Regions from separate parts of the Paenibacillus thiaminolyticus genome, predicted to be linked through region 1. Evidence: predicted binding sites of a transcription regulator. Region 1 holds the regulator's gene; the other holds the start of a gene.

Evidence for each region. Region 1 encodes Rex, which represses fermentation and respiration genes when NADH is low (regulators of the CRP and FNR family bind a similar motif). Its sites were predicted from a motif close to TTGTGAAATATTTCACAA; they were not measured.
Region 2: the regulator Rex is predicted to act here: its motif matches at 4,776-4,793, upstream of adhE (bifunctional acetaldehyde-CoA/alcohol dehydrogenase).

Annotation. Positions count from the first base shown of each region.
Region 1 is NZ_CP041405.1:1,152,136-1,159,643, forward strand. Features, by position in the region: gene FLT43_RS05145 (quinolinate synthase) at 1-94, opposite strand, end outside; gene FLT43_RS05150 (DUF5590 domain-containing protein) at 391-912, opposite strand; gene FLT43_RS05155 (amidohydrolase) at 925-2,235, opposite strand; gene FLT43_RS05160 (redox-sensing transcriptional repressor Rex) at 2,232-2,879, opposite strand; gene dinG (ATP-dependent DNA helicase DinG) at 2,915-5,770, opposite strand; gene FLT43_RS05170 (tetratricopeptide repeat protein) at 5,886-6,518, opposite strand; gene panD (aspartate 1-decarboxylase) at 6,717-7,103, opposite strand; gene panC (pantoate--beta-alanine ligase) at 7,088-7,508, opposite strand, start outside.
Region 2 is NZ_CP041405.1:1,397,021-1,404,528, reverse strand. Features, by position in the region: gene nirB (nitrite reductase large subunit NirB) at 1-1,872, shown strand, start outside; gene nirD (nitrite reductase small subunit NirD) at 1,892-2,251, shown strand; gene FLT43_RS06320 (formate/nitrite transporter family protein) at 2,301-3,083, shown strand; gene FLT43_RS06315 (Crp/Fnr family transcriptional regulator) at 3,736-4,446, opposite strand; gene adhE (bifunctional acetaldehyde-CoA/alcohol dehydrogenase) at 4,931-7,508, shown strand, end outside.

The DNA.
Region 1 (7,508 bases):
ACTTTGTCTGATACACGGCCCACCCGCCGAATAAAATACCGCCGGTCAGCAGCATAATAAGCAGGGTCGGCGCAATGCGAATGTTCTTCGTCATGCCACGAAAACCCCTTTCTATTCCTGTATAGCACTGAAAATTGCAGGCTGAACATGTTGCTGGCGTGCAGACGAAATCATCTGCTTTGGCTGACATACGGTGCTAAATATGTGCAAGTCATACTTTTATCTATCAACTCATGACATACATTAGTATACCATAGATGATATACGATTTCGGAATGTAAAGTGTTCCATGACTGCCAGCACAGCAAAAAGCACCGCCTCCCTTCAGCGGCGTTAACACGCTGAAGCGAAGCGGTGCGGAATGGAAGAGCAGGTCCAAGCTGCCCTTGGCTATTGATTGGGCAATCCATAGATCTCGCCCAAGGGAGAACCATCATAGAAGGAATAAAACTGATAAAAATACCGGCGCGTCCCTTGCTCGTCCTTACGCTGGACGAAGGCTTGCCACACATATTGATTATCCTTGTATCCGGGCAGCAGCCGCACGATACGGGCATCCGGATACGCCTGATGAATAGTGGCCTTCACCGTGGCTTTATCCACGCTGTCGGCTGCCGGGATCGAGGTGACCCGATCGGGAAATACCCATACCCAGACGGCCTTCTCTTCCTGGTTGACCCCATTAATAACATAGACGACTTCTTCCCATATACTCTTGTCAATGCCGTTTACCTCGGTCAACGGCATTTCCTGCTGCGCGCGCTGCAGGATCTCTGCTTCTTTTACCCGCTCATCGGAATAAATGTAATTGACGTACATTACCAAGGCGACAATGAATAGGATAAGCACGAGGAACGCCAGCACGGCGATGAACCACCGGTTGCGGCGGCGGCGACTGCGGCTTCTGGCCATGCGCTCCTCCCGTCAGCGCTCGAGCAGGCGCTCGAAGCACCGCTCGGCTTCATAGAGAATGCGCTCTTCGTCCAAGGTCAGGCACTGGCCGTCCTTAACCACTTGGCGCCCGTCGACCCATACATGAGCGACGTCTTTGGCGGAAGCGGAATAAATCATATGCGAGACGAAGTCGGTATGCGGGACGAAATGCGGCTGGTTCACATTGACCGCCACGATATCCGCCTTCATGCCGGCTTCCAGCAGACCCAGCTTCTCTGCCCGGAGCGTCTGCGCTCCGTACAGCGTCCCCATACGCATCGCTTCGGCCGCCGGAACCGCCGTCGGATCGCCGGATACACCCTTATGGATCAGGGCAGCCAAGCGCATCTCTTCGAACATATCCAGATTGTTGTTGCTTGCCGGCCCGTCGGTTCCCAGCGATACGGTTACGCCGGCGCGCAGCAGCTCCGGAACCCGCGCCACGCCGGAAGCCAGCTTCAGATTGCTGCCCGGATTATGGGAGACGGCCACGTCATGGCGAGCCAATACTTCGATCTCCTCATCGGTCAGATGAACGCCGTGCGCCACGAAGGAAGGGCGCGAGAAGAAGCCGAGCTTCTCCAGATGAGCGACGGGACGCAGCCCATAGTCCGCGACATTCTGGGCGACTTCCGCCGCGGTCTCCGACATATGCGTATGCAGCGGAAGATCGAGATCATGCGCCGCCTGCACGAACTTCTCGATGAAGCCCGGCGGGCATGTATACGGAGCGTGCGGAGCCAGCATCGTCGTAATGCGGCCGTCCGCCTTGCCGTGCCACTCGCGGGCGAATTGAACGGCTTCCTGCAGCTTCGCTGCCTGCACGTCTTCTGGGCATAGACCGATCGCGCCGCGCATCAGGCAGGCGCGCATGCCGGATTCCTCGACGACCTTGGCCACCTCATCCATATGGTCATACATATCGACGAATGTCGTCGTCCCGCCTTTCAGCATTTCTAGAACCGAGAGCGCCGTCCCCCAACGGACGTCCTCCGCAGTGAATTTTGCTTCCATCGGCCACATTTTCTCTTGCAGCCACGTCTGGAGCACCATATCATCGCCATAGCCGCGCAGCAGCGACATCGCCGCATGGCCGTGGGTATTAATGAGCCCCGGAATGAAGAACAGCCCCTTGCCGTCGATCCGCATCGCCTCGGGCGTATCATGCTCTTGCGGCAAATGTTCTCCCACATAGACAATCATGTCATTTTCAATGACCATCGTACCTGTAACCGCCGTGTGCTGCGCGCCTGGGCGAAGTGACGCAAAGTTCCCGTTACTAATAATAAGTTTCGTCGTCATTCTACCGGAGCTTCCTTTCTCTCATCGGATAAATAATAGGCCAGACTGAACATGTCCGTCGTAAAATCGGCGGTATGCACCCGCACGTGAGGCGGGACGCGAAGAATAACCGGAGCGAAGTTCAAGATTGCCTCCACTCCCGCGTCGACGAATTGCTCCGCGACATGCTGCGCCTCCGAGGCGGGTACGGTGATGATTCCGATGCGGATTTTATGTTCGCGCACGGTGTCCGCCAGCTCGCTCATCGGCTGTACGCGCAGATTGTTGATCTCGGTGCCTACCTTCGGCTCCAGCTGGTCGAATACAGCCACAATCCGCATATTGTCCTTCATATATGCCGTATAGTTGCACAATGCATGGCCCAGCTTCCCCGCTCCGACGAGACCGACATTAATAATCTGATCCAGCTTCAGTATATGGCGGATTTGTTGAATCAGGTAAGAGACGTCATACCCAATTCCTTTGCGTCCAAAATCGCCGAAATATGCCAAGTCTTTGCGAATCTGGGCGGGATTGAGGTCCAGCTTCTGACCCAAATCCTGTGAAGAAACCGTCAGAACCTCTCGCTGCTTCAGTTCCATCAGATGACGTAAATAAACCGGCAGTCTGCGAACGACAGCTTCTGATATTTTCAACGTTTTCATATCTATTTCGTTGCCCCCTCATCGCTCTTACACGCCTATTTTTCGTGCTCGCTTAACCACGCTTCGATTCTGGGCACCAGCTGCACATTGGCCATGTGCTCCATCTTCGGCCCAGGAAGCGAATATAAGAAATGTTTGCCGTAGCTCGTCTCAATGACCCGTGTATCGTACACGATGACGATGCCTTTGTCCTGAGCGGTCCGCACAAGGCGTCCGAAGCCTTGCTTGAAGCGGATAACCGCCTGCGGAACCGAATATTTGCGGAACGGGTTCTGCTTCTGGCGCTTCAGCCGGTCGCATTTGGCTTCGACGAGCGGATGGTTCGGCGGCTGGAACGGCAGCCGGACAATGGCGAGACAGGTCAGCGCGTCTCCAGGAATGTCGACCCCTTCCCAGAAGCTGCTCGTACCGAGCAGCACGGAGGCCGGCTGCTCCCGGAAGCGGCGCGTCAGCTTGCTGCGGTTCCCGCTGTCGATGCCTTGGCCCAGCACCTGAATGCCGCTCGCGCTCAGCGCCTCCTTCAGCGGCTCGTATACATCCCGGAGCATACGATACGAGGTGAACAGGACGAGCATTCTGCCGCGCGTGACGAGCGCTACATCCCCGATCGATTTCGCGAGCGTCTGATTGAAGACCGCGTCGGATGATCCTTTGACGCTGGGGAAATCGCGCGGGATAACGACCAGCGCCTGCTCCCGGTAATTGAACGGGGAAGGCAGAATGACCGTATGCAGCCTGCCGTCGTTAGCAGCCTCCATCAGCCCGATTTGCTCCTGCACGAACTGGAAGGACTTATCTACGGACAATGTGGCTGAAGTGAGGATGACGCTCTTCTTCGGCTCGAAGAAATAACGGTTCAACGCCTCGCTCACGTCAACGGGCACGGCATACATCTGCAGCGACTTGAATTTGAACTGCGTGTTGCCCTCCATCCAGTAGACCGTCTCTGGATCCGATCCTTGCATGAACAGCCGGAAATCGTCGCGGACCAGGCCTACATCCTTCAGAAGCCCGCTAATATCGACGATGACGCCTTCCAGTTCGTCGTCATCGGCCTCTTTCCACTCATTGACCAGCTTCTCGCCCGAGCGCACAATATCGCTGAGACGGGTGTGGATCGATTTCTCCAGCTCTACCGCCTCGGGCCAGCTCTCCGGACGCTCGCCGGCCGGGAGGCGCAGCACCGCCTGCCCGCCCTCGAATTGCCCGGCTTCCCCGGAAGGAAGCAGCTGATACAGCATGTCATGCAGCCGATCCCATTGTTCCTTCACGTCGACGATCTGCTGCAGCAGCTTGTCGATCCCTTCGGCCCAGATAAGCGCTTTCTCATGGCCTGACAACCGAAGTCGCTGTTGAAGGACGACAAGAGCGCCGCTCTTGCTGTCTTTGAACAGCCGGGTGAGCGGGTGAATGAGTGAAAAATATTGCAAATTCGTCCCCAAGTGCTTGCCGGCCGTCTCCTCGAAATGATGCGCCTCGTCAACGACGAGATGCTCATAGCCTGGCAGCAGACGATGGTCCGCCATCACGTCGGTAAATAATAACGAATGGTTCGTAATGACGATATCGGAGAGGTTCGCGTTATTTTTGGCCCGGTGATAGAAGCAGCGGCGGAACCAAGGACAGGAACGGTTCAGGCACGAATCACTGTCGCTGGATACCGAATCCCAGAACTCGGGGCCTTTGTGAACGAGATGAAGCTCCTCGTCATCTCCATGCTCCGTCCGGCTAAGCCACACGAGCAGCTGCGCCGCTGTAATGCTGTCATCTCTTGCGTGGACGAACTCTCTGTTACTTATTTTATGTTCAAATTTACGCAAACACAAATAGTGACTGCGCCCTTTTAGTAGCGATACCTTGAACGAAAAAGGAACAATCTGCTCCAGAAGCGGCACATCGCGCTGTCTCAGCTGCTCCTGCAGGTTGATTGTATGGGTGCTGACGACCACCTTCTTCTCATGAAGAACGCTCTGATACAGGGCCGGAAGCAAATAACCGAGCGACTTGCCGGTTCCCGTCCCGGCTTCAATCAGCAGATGCTTGTCCTGATCGAGACATTCCATCACTTCGTTGAACATCTGCTCCTGCGAAGCGCGGGGCTCGTAATGATCAAGCATCGCTTCCATTCGCCGCTTCACTTCATCCAGAAAATGGCGGAACGACTTGCCGGACAGCGGGTTGTCCGCGGACGCGTCGCGGGGCGGCGGCGTGTCGGTCCAATCGTCCTGCTTGAGCATCAGCTGACGGTGGGGGAAATAGCCTTCCTCCTCCCAGCTGGCCATATTGCGTTCCCGTTCAGTTAGCTTCTCCGCCAGAAGCCACTTCAAATCCCGCTCCTCGTGATCCCCGAACACATCGACGATGCCTTGCAGCGTAAGCAGAGGCAGGTCATCAATAGCTTCCATGCACCGGCGGAAGATGTCCGCCGTCGCAAGCGCGTCGCTGTCCGCCTGATGAGGCCTGTCATGGGCAATGCCGAAATCATGAGCTACGGAGCCTAGCTGATAGGAAGGAAGCGAAGGGAACAAAATGCGAAGCAGCTCAATCGTGTCCAATATCCTTCCGGTGAACGGCAAATAACCGGTCTGCTCCAGCGCTTGGCGCAAATATTGGTAATCGAAGCCTACATTGTGGCCCACAAGGACAACGTCGCTCAGCAGCGGCACCATCCCGGTCATGGCCTCGTCCAGATCTGGCGCATCCTGAACATCCCCGTCGGAGATGCCGGTAAGATTGGTAATGAATTCGGGTATGCTTACCGTCGGACGGACCAGGGTGTGGTATTGTTGTTCTACGTTCAGATCATGCCCCAGAACGACAAGGCCAATCTGTATAATTTCATCGCTGGGCTGATTGCCCGTCGTCTCAAAATCCAACACAGCAAATCTCATTATCTGTTAATTCCTCTCACCGTTTCTGTTCTTAGCATAACAGATGATCGGTCATTTGGAAATGCACAGAGGGAAACATCTGTGCGTATTTTTACGTACAGGTTTCCCTCTCTGGTTACGGCATGTGAATCCACTCACCGCCATATTGCAAATGATCGCCATCCGACAGACACGCTTTCAAGTTCAAAACAGGCTCTGGCAGTGAAGGATCAAGCAGGTGCGCTTTGCTGAAGTATTCCTTCGCTTTGGAAAGATCCCGCTGCTCGGCGCTGATGCATCCCAAGGCATTGTAAGCGATCGCTTTGAGGCATTTGCTCTCGGTCAGAGGAATGATGAGTTGAAAATGATGTCCCGCTTCCTGATTCCGGCCCAGATGCAAATAACTCATGGCCAAATAAATGCGGCTGTCGATATGGTCCGGCCTTATCGATGCCGCCGCTTCCAAATGCTTGACGGCTTCATCATACATCATCAGCATGTAGTATCCCTGACCTCGCTGGAACGGATCCGTAATATCGGGCAGTGTCGGCTGCGGCTGCGCCTCGATCACGTCATTAGGACTGTGCGGGCGCAGCGAGGCGAGCTTCTCTTCGAACCGGAGCCACTCCTCCACGATGTAATCGCTCATGGTGGACAGCACCTTCAATTGCCGGTCCAATTCCTGCTTGCGCTCTCCCGCCGCTTGGGGATACTGGCGAATTAACTCATCCAGCACTTCATTCATCGTCGCGAATACTTGTTGCAGCACGATTCCATCCCACCTTTACGAGTGATGCGTATCGTCTTCATAACGGATCTACGTTCATTGTGTGTTAAGGGGGTGGATTTCATTCCGTGCTCCAACGTTTACCCAACGGAGCCTGGCGCTGTCAAGAGCTGGGCCTGTCCAGGATGAAGTGTTGTACCGTTGTTCGCTGTGTTGGCCGACGGTCCTTATCTAGGCAAGTTACTTGACCGTCGCGTGGACTTCCGTGCCGGCCATCAATTCGACAGGCTTGTTCTCCCCATCGACGAACACGATTTTGGGCGTATAGGAACGAGCTTCTTCGTCGGTCATCGACGCATATGAAATAATAATGACGTTGTCTCCGGGCTGGACCAGGCGTGCCGCCGCCCCGTTCAAGCAGATGACCCCGGAATGGCGCGGCCCCGGAATGACGTAAGTTTCCAGACGGGCGCCGTTGTAATTATTGACAATCTGCACTTTCTCATTAGCCCAAATGTCGGCGCATTCCATCAGATGCTCGTCGATCGTAATGCTGCCCACATAATTCAAGTTAGCCTCCGTCACCGTCGCCCGGTGAATTTTCGATTTCATCATTTCACGGAACATAAGCGTCCTCCTTGGCGGCTGAACAGCCGGTTGTCAATTAAGCGCGTTCGCCCGAAGCGGACCGCCAGCGCGATAAGCACGTCGCTCCCTGCATTGCCGGCCGGTTCATCAGAAGGCAGCGCCTGCAGCGCCGGGAACGTCAATATGTCAACGTAATCAATATCCGCCAGCGGCGCTTCGCCGATAATCTGGCGGAGGCGGGACTTTATGTCTCCCGCCGTGAGCGCCGGGTCCTCCCGAAGCCACTGCTCCGCCATGCGGAGCGAGCGGGATAAGCCGAGCGCCTGTTCGCGCTCCTCGCCGCTCAGGTACACATTGCGCGAGCTGAGCGCGAGCCCGTCCGCTTCCCGCACAATCGGGCAAGGGACGATCGCGACATCGAAGTTCAGGTCGTCCACCATCTGT
Region 2 (7,508 bases), 240 kb from region 1:
CTCGATATGACCGCGGCGCGCCTGCTTGAGCAGGAACTGGAACGCCAAGGCATCCGGTTCGCGCTCGGCAAGCAGACGGTGGAGATTACGGGCGGCGAGCGCGTCGAAGGCCTGCGCTTCAGCGACGGGACGGAATTGAAGGCGGAGTTCGTCGTCATGGCGGTCGGCATTTGCCCGAATATCGGCATCGGCCAGGCGAGCGGCCTCGACGTGAACCGGGGCATCGTGGTGGACGACTGCCTGCGGACTTCCGCCGAAGACGTATATGCCGTCGGAGAGTGCACGGAGCATCGCGGCGTCTGCTACGGGCTCGTCGCTCCGCTGTTCGAGCAGGGGGCGGTGCTGGCGAAGACGCTCGCCGGCGTGGAGACGAAGCCGTATGAAGGCTCGGTCTGCTCGACCAAGCTCAAGGTGTCCGGCGTTGATGTCTTCTCGACAGGCATTTTCCTGGAGACGCCGGAATGCACTACCCTGACCTTCCATGACGGGTGGAAGCGCACATACCGGAAAATCGTGCTCCGGGATAATATCATCGTCGGCGCCGTGCTGTTCGGCGATACGGATGATGGCGCCAAGCTGGAACGCCTCGTGAAGCAGGGGGCGGCGATGACCGACGAGCTGTACCAGGAATTGACGGGTACGGGAGGCTGCTGCGGCTCGAAAGCGAATGCGGCCGCCGAATTGGCGGATGACGATATCGTCTGCGGGTGCAATGGCGTGACCAAAAAGATGATTATGGACGCCATCGCAGACAACGGCCTGACGACGCTGGAGGAAGTCAAGGCCTGCACCGGCGCATCGCGCTCCTGCGGCGGCTGCAAGCCGCTGGTGGAGCAGCTGCTCCAGCATGCTCTCGGCGACGGCTTCGAGGCAGGCGCCGTCAAGCAAGGCATCTGCGGCTGCACCGAGCACTCGCGCGACGAGATCGTCGCGGCGATTCGGGAGCAAGGGCTCCATACGGTTCACGAAGTGATGGCGGCGCTCGAATGGAAGCAGCCGGAGGGCTGCTCAAAATGCCGTCCCGCGCTGAACTACTATCTCGGTATGATGTGGCCGGAAAGCTACCGGGACGAGAAATCGTCGCGCTTCGTGAACGAGCGGATGAACGCCAATATTCAGAAGGACGGCACCTACACAGTCGTGCCGCGCATGTACGGCGGCATGACCTCGCCGGAAGAATTGAAAAAAATTGCGGATGTGTCGCTTCAGTATAATGTGGAACTCGTCAAAATGACGGGGGGACAGCGGATCGATCTGATCGGCGTGAAAAAAGAAGATGTGCCGAAAGTGTGGGAGGCACTCGATATGCCGTCGGGCTATGCCTATGCCAAATCGCTGCGCACGGTCAAAACCTGCGTAGGCTCCCGATACTGCCGCTTCGGTACGCAGGATTCGCTGGCCATGGGTGCGCTGCTGGAGCGCAAGTTCGAACGGATCGACTATCCGGCCAAGTTCAAAATGGCGGTGAACGGCTGCCCTCGTAACTGCGCCGAATCCTGCACGAAGGATATCGGCATCGTCGGCAATGACGGCGGCTGGGAGATCTATATCGGCGGCAACGGCGGCATTAAGCCGCGGCTGGCGGATCTGCTGTGCAAGGTCAAGACGGATGAGGAGCTTGTGGAGACGACGGCGGCTGCCATTCAATATTACCGCGAGACGGCCAACTACTTGGAGCGGACTTCGGAATGGGTTGAGCGAATCGGGCTGGACGCAATCCGGCGAACGGTCGTGGAAGACAGCGAGGAGCGCAAGCGGCTCGTTGAACGGATCAACATCGCTCTGGCCCAGGCGGAAGACCCATGGAAGCAAGTATTGGAGCAGCCGGATTTGCGGAGCAAGCTGTTCGAAGCCGTTAGTTTGGAGCAATAGCGGAGAGGAGGAGACGAGCATGGCCAAATCAGTGGACGGAGCGTTTGTGGCCGTAGGAGAGATGGATCAGTTTTTGCCGCGAGTGGGTCGCGTCGTGCGGATGAATGGAGCAGCGGTTGCAGTCTTCCGGACGGAAGGCGGCTGGTATGCGCTGGAGGATCGGAGCCCGCATCCGAAGGGCGGCCCGCTCAGCGAAGGAATCGTATCCGGACATTACTTATATGATCCGCTGTATGATTGGAAGATCGATCTTCGCGATGGCCGCGTCCAGGAGCCGGACACCGGGCAGGTAAAGACCTATCCAATCAAGGCGCAGGACGGCATCGTGAAGATTGCGGCAGGCGGGGCAGGCCGGGACGGAAGCGCGGACAACATGTAACAGGCAAAAGATCCATTAGCGGGATAGAGAAGAGAGGGGTTGAGATGCGATGTTCAAGGGATCCCTGGAAGCCGTCAATGAAGCGGTAGAAGCGAAGAAGAAGCTGATGCAGTCGGGGCTGCTGCGTTATATCGTGTCGGCGATGCTGGCAGGCGCCTATGTCGGCTTCGGCATTATGCTTATTTTTACGGTCGGCGGAAGCTTCAAGGCGGCAGGTTCTCCTGCCGTGCCGCTGGTGATGGGCATGTCCTTCGGGATTGCCCTGACCCTGGTCATATTTGCCGGCTCCGAGTTGTTCACGGGGAACAATATGCTGTTCACCGTCAGTTCCTTGTCGGGAAGGACGCCTTGGCGGACGACGTGGGCGAACTGGGGCATCGTCTTTCTCGGCAATCTGCTCGGTGCGGTTCTGTTCAGTCTGCTCATTCGAGGATCGGGCGTGTTCGGCGCCGCACCGGCCGATCATCTGCTGTTCACGGCAGCGGCTGCGAAGATGAAGCTGCCGATCGATCAGCTCTTCTTCCGCGGCATTCTGTGCAACTGGCTCGTCTGTCTGGCGATCTGGACGGCGATGCGCGCCAAGGAAGAGATCGCCAAGCTGGTATTGATATGGTGGATGCTGTATGCCTTCATCGCCACTGGATTTGAACACAGCGTAGCCAATATGTCGCTGCTGACGACGGCCTTGCTGCTGCCGCAGCATCCGGAGACGGTGACGATCGCGGGGTGGCTGCATAACATGATTCCCGTGACGCTGGGCAATATCGTTGGCGGCGCCATTTTCGTAGGCATGGCTTATTGGTTCATCAGCCCGGTGCGACAACGGCAATAACGGCACATGAGCGTGGCGCATTTCTGCAGATTGTGAGTCCATTCACATTGAATCAAGAGCACATTTATGAAAATCCATGTAATCAATAGAGCCTGAAGCAGAGCCTGAAGCGGGAGCAATCCTCCAGCTTTGGGCTTTTTTACATACGGAATCCGATGGCCCTGAGTTGAGGGTGTTGTTTTGCCTTCAAGACTCCTTTTCTATTGGATGTGCTCTTAAATACTGCAAAACTGCAGCATTCGGATACTTGCTACTAACCCGGACTGAAATTCCTGCAAGAAGTACATCAATTATCATGGTCCCGCTCTAAAAGATGATGAAATTAGCGAAAATGATGCGTTAGCGCAGGAATTGTAACCGTTATAAGCTAAATCGGCGAAAATTGATGTACAAATGCAGGATTTGGGTACAACTGGGCAAATGCGGAAGTGTGGATATAGCCAAGTGCGGAATGCAACTGGCAAATGCAGGTATACTGGACAAGTGGGGGATTGCAACTGGCAAATGCAAGTCTGCTGGGCAAGTGCAGATAACACTGGCCAAGCGCGGAATGCAACTGGCCAAGGCAGACATGCAAAAAAGCCAGCGGCATCAAGCTGCTGGCTTCGATATGCGATTGGATGGGGAAGGAAGGGCCGTCGTAATCGGTTAACTAGATGCGGCAGATCTCCTTCGGACACATTTCACACCGGCAGACGTCCCGCAGATGATCGAGCTCGCGGATGACAATCATGCCGCTCTCGTATTCGAGCACGCCCTTCTTGCGGAGATCGCTCAGCATTCGGTTGACGCTCTCGCGGGTAGCGCCGATCATGTTCGACAAATCGGTGTGCGTAATCTTCTTGTTGATGAGCACGCCGCCGTCGTCCAGCTCCTCTCCGTACGTGTTGGACAGGCGGATCAATGTCGAGCACAGCGCGCCCGGCTTGCCATACATCATTAGATCGCGGAACTTCGTCTGCGTCAGACGATGATGGATCCCCATCCATTTCATGAAGTCGATCGAAAAATCGCAGTATTGGCAGATTAAAATCTCAATATCCTTTTGATCGATCATGCCCAGCTCGGCTTCCTCGATCACTTCCGCCGTGAAGCTATGCTTCGTGCTGTTGAACGGGTCGACCTGCCCGATCATGTCTCCGGCTTGATACATATAGAGAATCAATTCCTTGCCTTCATCCGTAGATTTCGTTATTTTGACGCGGCCGCTCTTGAGAATGAAGAGCTTATCGGATACGTCGCCTTCCCAAAATAGATGCGAGTTCTCGGGGTAGGTCCGATCCTTCGCAATCTCCAACAGCCGCTGTCGGTTCTGCTCCGAGAAACACGATAAGTTGCAGTGTTCGCCGAGTTGTTCCATCATGTTGGCCACTCCATTCGCCTCCAATTGTCTATTTCTAAATGTTATTTATTGGGTTTTATGATATATCATGTGACATGTTTCACTAAATCCTTTGATACTACTATCATGTACGTTCCAGCGAGTCTTGTCAATTTAGAAATGTTTAAATTTTTTACAAATTAGCGACAGATTGTGACGAGCATCACAAAGTCTGGTCAGGCTGTAAAAGATAGACGGAAATCAGGGTATAAAATATGCACGGAAATCAGGGTATAAAATATAGACGGAAAAAAGAATCAATATGTGATGCAGATCACATACAGTTCATCCGCAAATAAGCTACACTTGGATTGTGAAAAGATTCACAAATAAAAACCGAGGAACATCGGATGATATCCGCAGCATCATAAATAGAAATAATACCGGCAAAGAAGCGGAACCCCGGGTTGACTTGGTCTACGGAGCGGAGGCGGAGAAGATGGCAGCACAACCGAAAGCAACAGCAATGGAAAAGAAGAATGTTCCGAACGCAGCAGAACATATTGATCAATTGGTGGCACGCGCCAAGAAGGCTCAAGCCGCATTTATGGACATGACGCAGGAACAGATTGACACGATTGTGCAGCAAATGGCGTTAGCCGGTCTCGACAAGCATATGCACTTGGCGAAAATGGCGGTCGAAGAGACAGGCCGCGGCGTATATGAAGACAAAATCACGAAAAATATTTTTGCCACGGAGTACATCTTCAACTCGATTAAATACGAGAAAACCGTCGGCGTCATCGAGGACAATCCGAATGGCGCATATATGAAAATTGCGGAGCCGGTCGGTATCGTAATGGGGATTACCCCGGTGACGAACCCGACATCCACGACGATGTTTAAGGCGCTCATTTCCATTAAGACACGCAACCCGATTATTTTCGGATTCCATCCGTCGGCGCAGAAATGCAGTGCGGAAGCAGCGCGCATTTTGCATGACGCAGCGGTCAAATACGGCGCACCTGAGAACTGTATCCAATGGATTGAGTATCCGTCCATGGACGCGACCAATGCACTGATGAATCATCCGGACGTAGCGCTCATCCTCGCGACAGGCGGTGCGGGCATGGTCCGGGCGGCGTACGGCTGCGGGAAGCCGGCGCTCGGCGTAGGTCCGGGCAACGTGCCTTGCTTCATTGACAAGACGGCGGAACTGGAGCAGGCAGTTACCGACTTGATTCTGTCCAAAACATTCGACAACGGTATGATCTGCGCATCCGAGCAGGCGGTCATTATCGAAGAACCGGTCTTCGCCGAAGTGAAAAAGCTGATGCAGGCCAAAGGCTGCCGCTTCCTGACGAAAGAAGAGATCGGCAAGCTGCAGGGCATGGCGATGAAGCCAGAATCCTGCGCCGTCAATCCGGCTATTGTCGGCCAGTCGGCGAAGCAGATTGCCGAGATGGCAGGGATTTCGGTGCCGGACGATACGAAGATACTCGTAGCCGAGCTGGACGGCGTCGGTCCGAAGTTCCCGCTGTCTGCCGAGAAGCTGAGCCCTGTGCTCGCCTGCTATAAAGTGAAGAATGTGCAGGAAGGTATTGACCGGGCAGCCGAGATCGTCACTTTTGGCGGCATGGGTCACTCCTCCGTCATTCATTCCCACGACGATGACGTGATTAACCGCTTCGCTGACCGTCTGCAGACCGGACGGATTCTCGTCAACTCGCCGTCGACACACGGCGCTATCGGGGATATTTACAACACGAATATCCCTTCGTTGACCTTGGGCTGCGGCTCCTATGGACGCAACTCGACGTCTTCCAACGTAACGGCCGTCAATCTGCTCAATATTAAACGGGTGGCGAAGCGAACTGTGAATATGCAATGGTTTAAAGTGCCGAACAAGATTTATTTTGAAAAGGGTGCAACGCAATATTTGGCCAAAATGCCGGACATTCACCGGGTGATGATCGTCACCGACGCCATGATGGTGAAGCTCGGGTACGTCGAGAAGCTGGAATACTATCTGCGCCAGCGCCGCACGCCGGTTGCGATCGAAGTCTTCTCCGATGTCGAGCCGGATCCGTCCACGAAGACGGTAGAGCGCGGGGCGGAAATGATGCGGAGCTTCGAGCCCGACTGCATTATCGCCTTGGGCGGCGGCTCGCCGATGGACGCGGCGAAGGGCATGTGGCTGTTCTACGAATATCCGGATACTGACTTCGATAATCTGAAGCAGAAGTTCTTGGATATCCGCAAGCGCACATTCAAATACCCGCGCCTGGGCCAAAAGGCCAAATTCGTCGCCATTCCGACAACGTCCGGTACCGGATCCGAGGTTACCTCGTTCGCGGTCATCACGGACAAAGAGAAGGGCAACACGAAATATCCGCTGGCAGACTATGAGCTGACGCCAGACGTGGCCATCATCGACCCTGAATTCGTCTACAGCTTGCCGAAGACGGCCGTGGCCGACACCGGTATGGACGTATTGACGCATGCGATTGAAGCTTACGTCTCCGTCATGGCTAGCGATTATACGGACGGTCTGGCGATTAAAGCCATCCAACTCGTCTTCGAGAACCTGGTGAAGTCTTACCGGGAAGCATGCCCGAAAGCGCGTGAAAAAATGCATAACGCTTCGACCTTGGCGGGAATGGCGTTCGCGAATGCGTTCCTCGGCATCAACCACAGCTTGGCGCATAAGTGGGGGGCGCAGTACCATACGGCGCACGGCCGCACGAATGCGATTTTGATGCCGCATGTCATCCGCTACAACGCGAAGAAGCCGACGAAGTTCGCTTCCTTCCCAAAATATGACCATTTCGTCGCAGATGTGCGCTATGCCGAGATCGCCCGCATTCTCGGATTGCCGGCCCGCACGACGGAGGAGGGCGTGAAGAGCCTTATCGAGGCCATCCGCGGCCTGAACCGCGAGCTGGGCATTCCCGAGTCGTTCCAGGAGCTGGGCTTCGATGCCAAGGATTTCGAATCCCGCGTCGACTATCTGGCCGATCGCGCCTTCGAAGACCAATGCACAACCGCCAATCCGAAGCTGCCGCTCGTAACCGAGCTGGCGGAAGTATACCGCGACGCTTTCT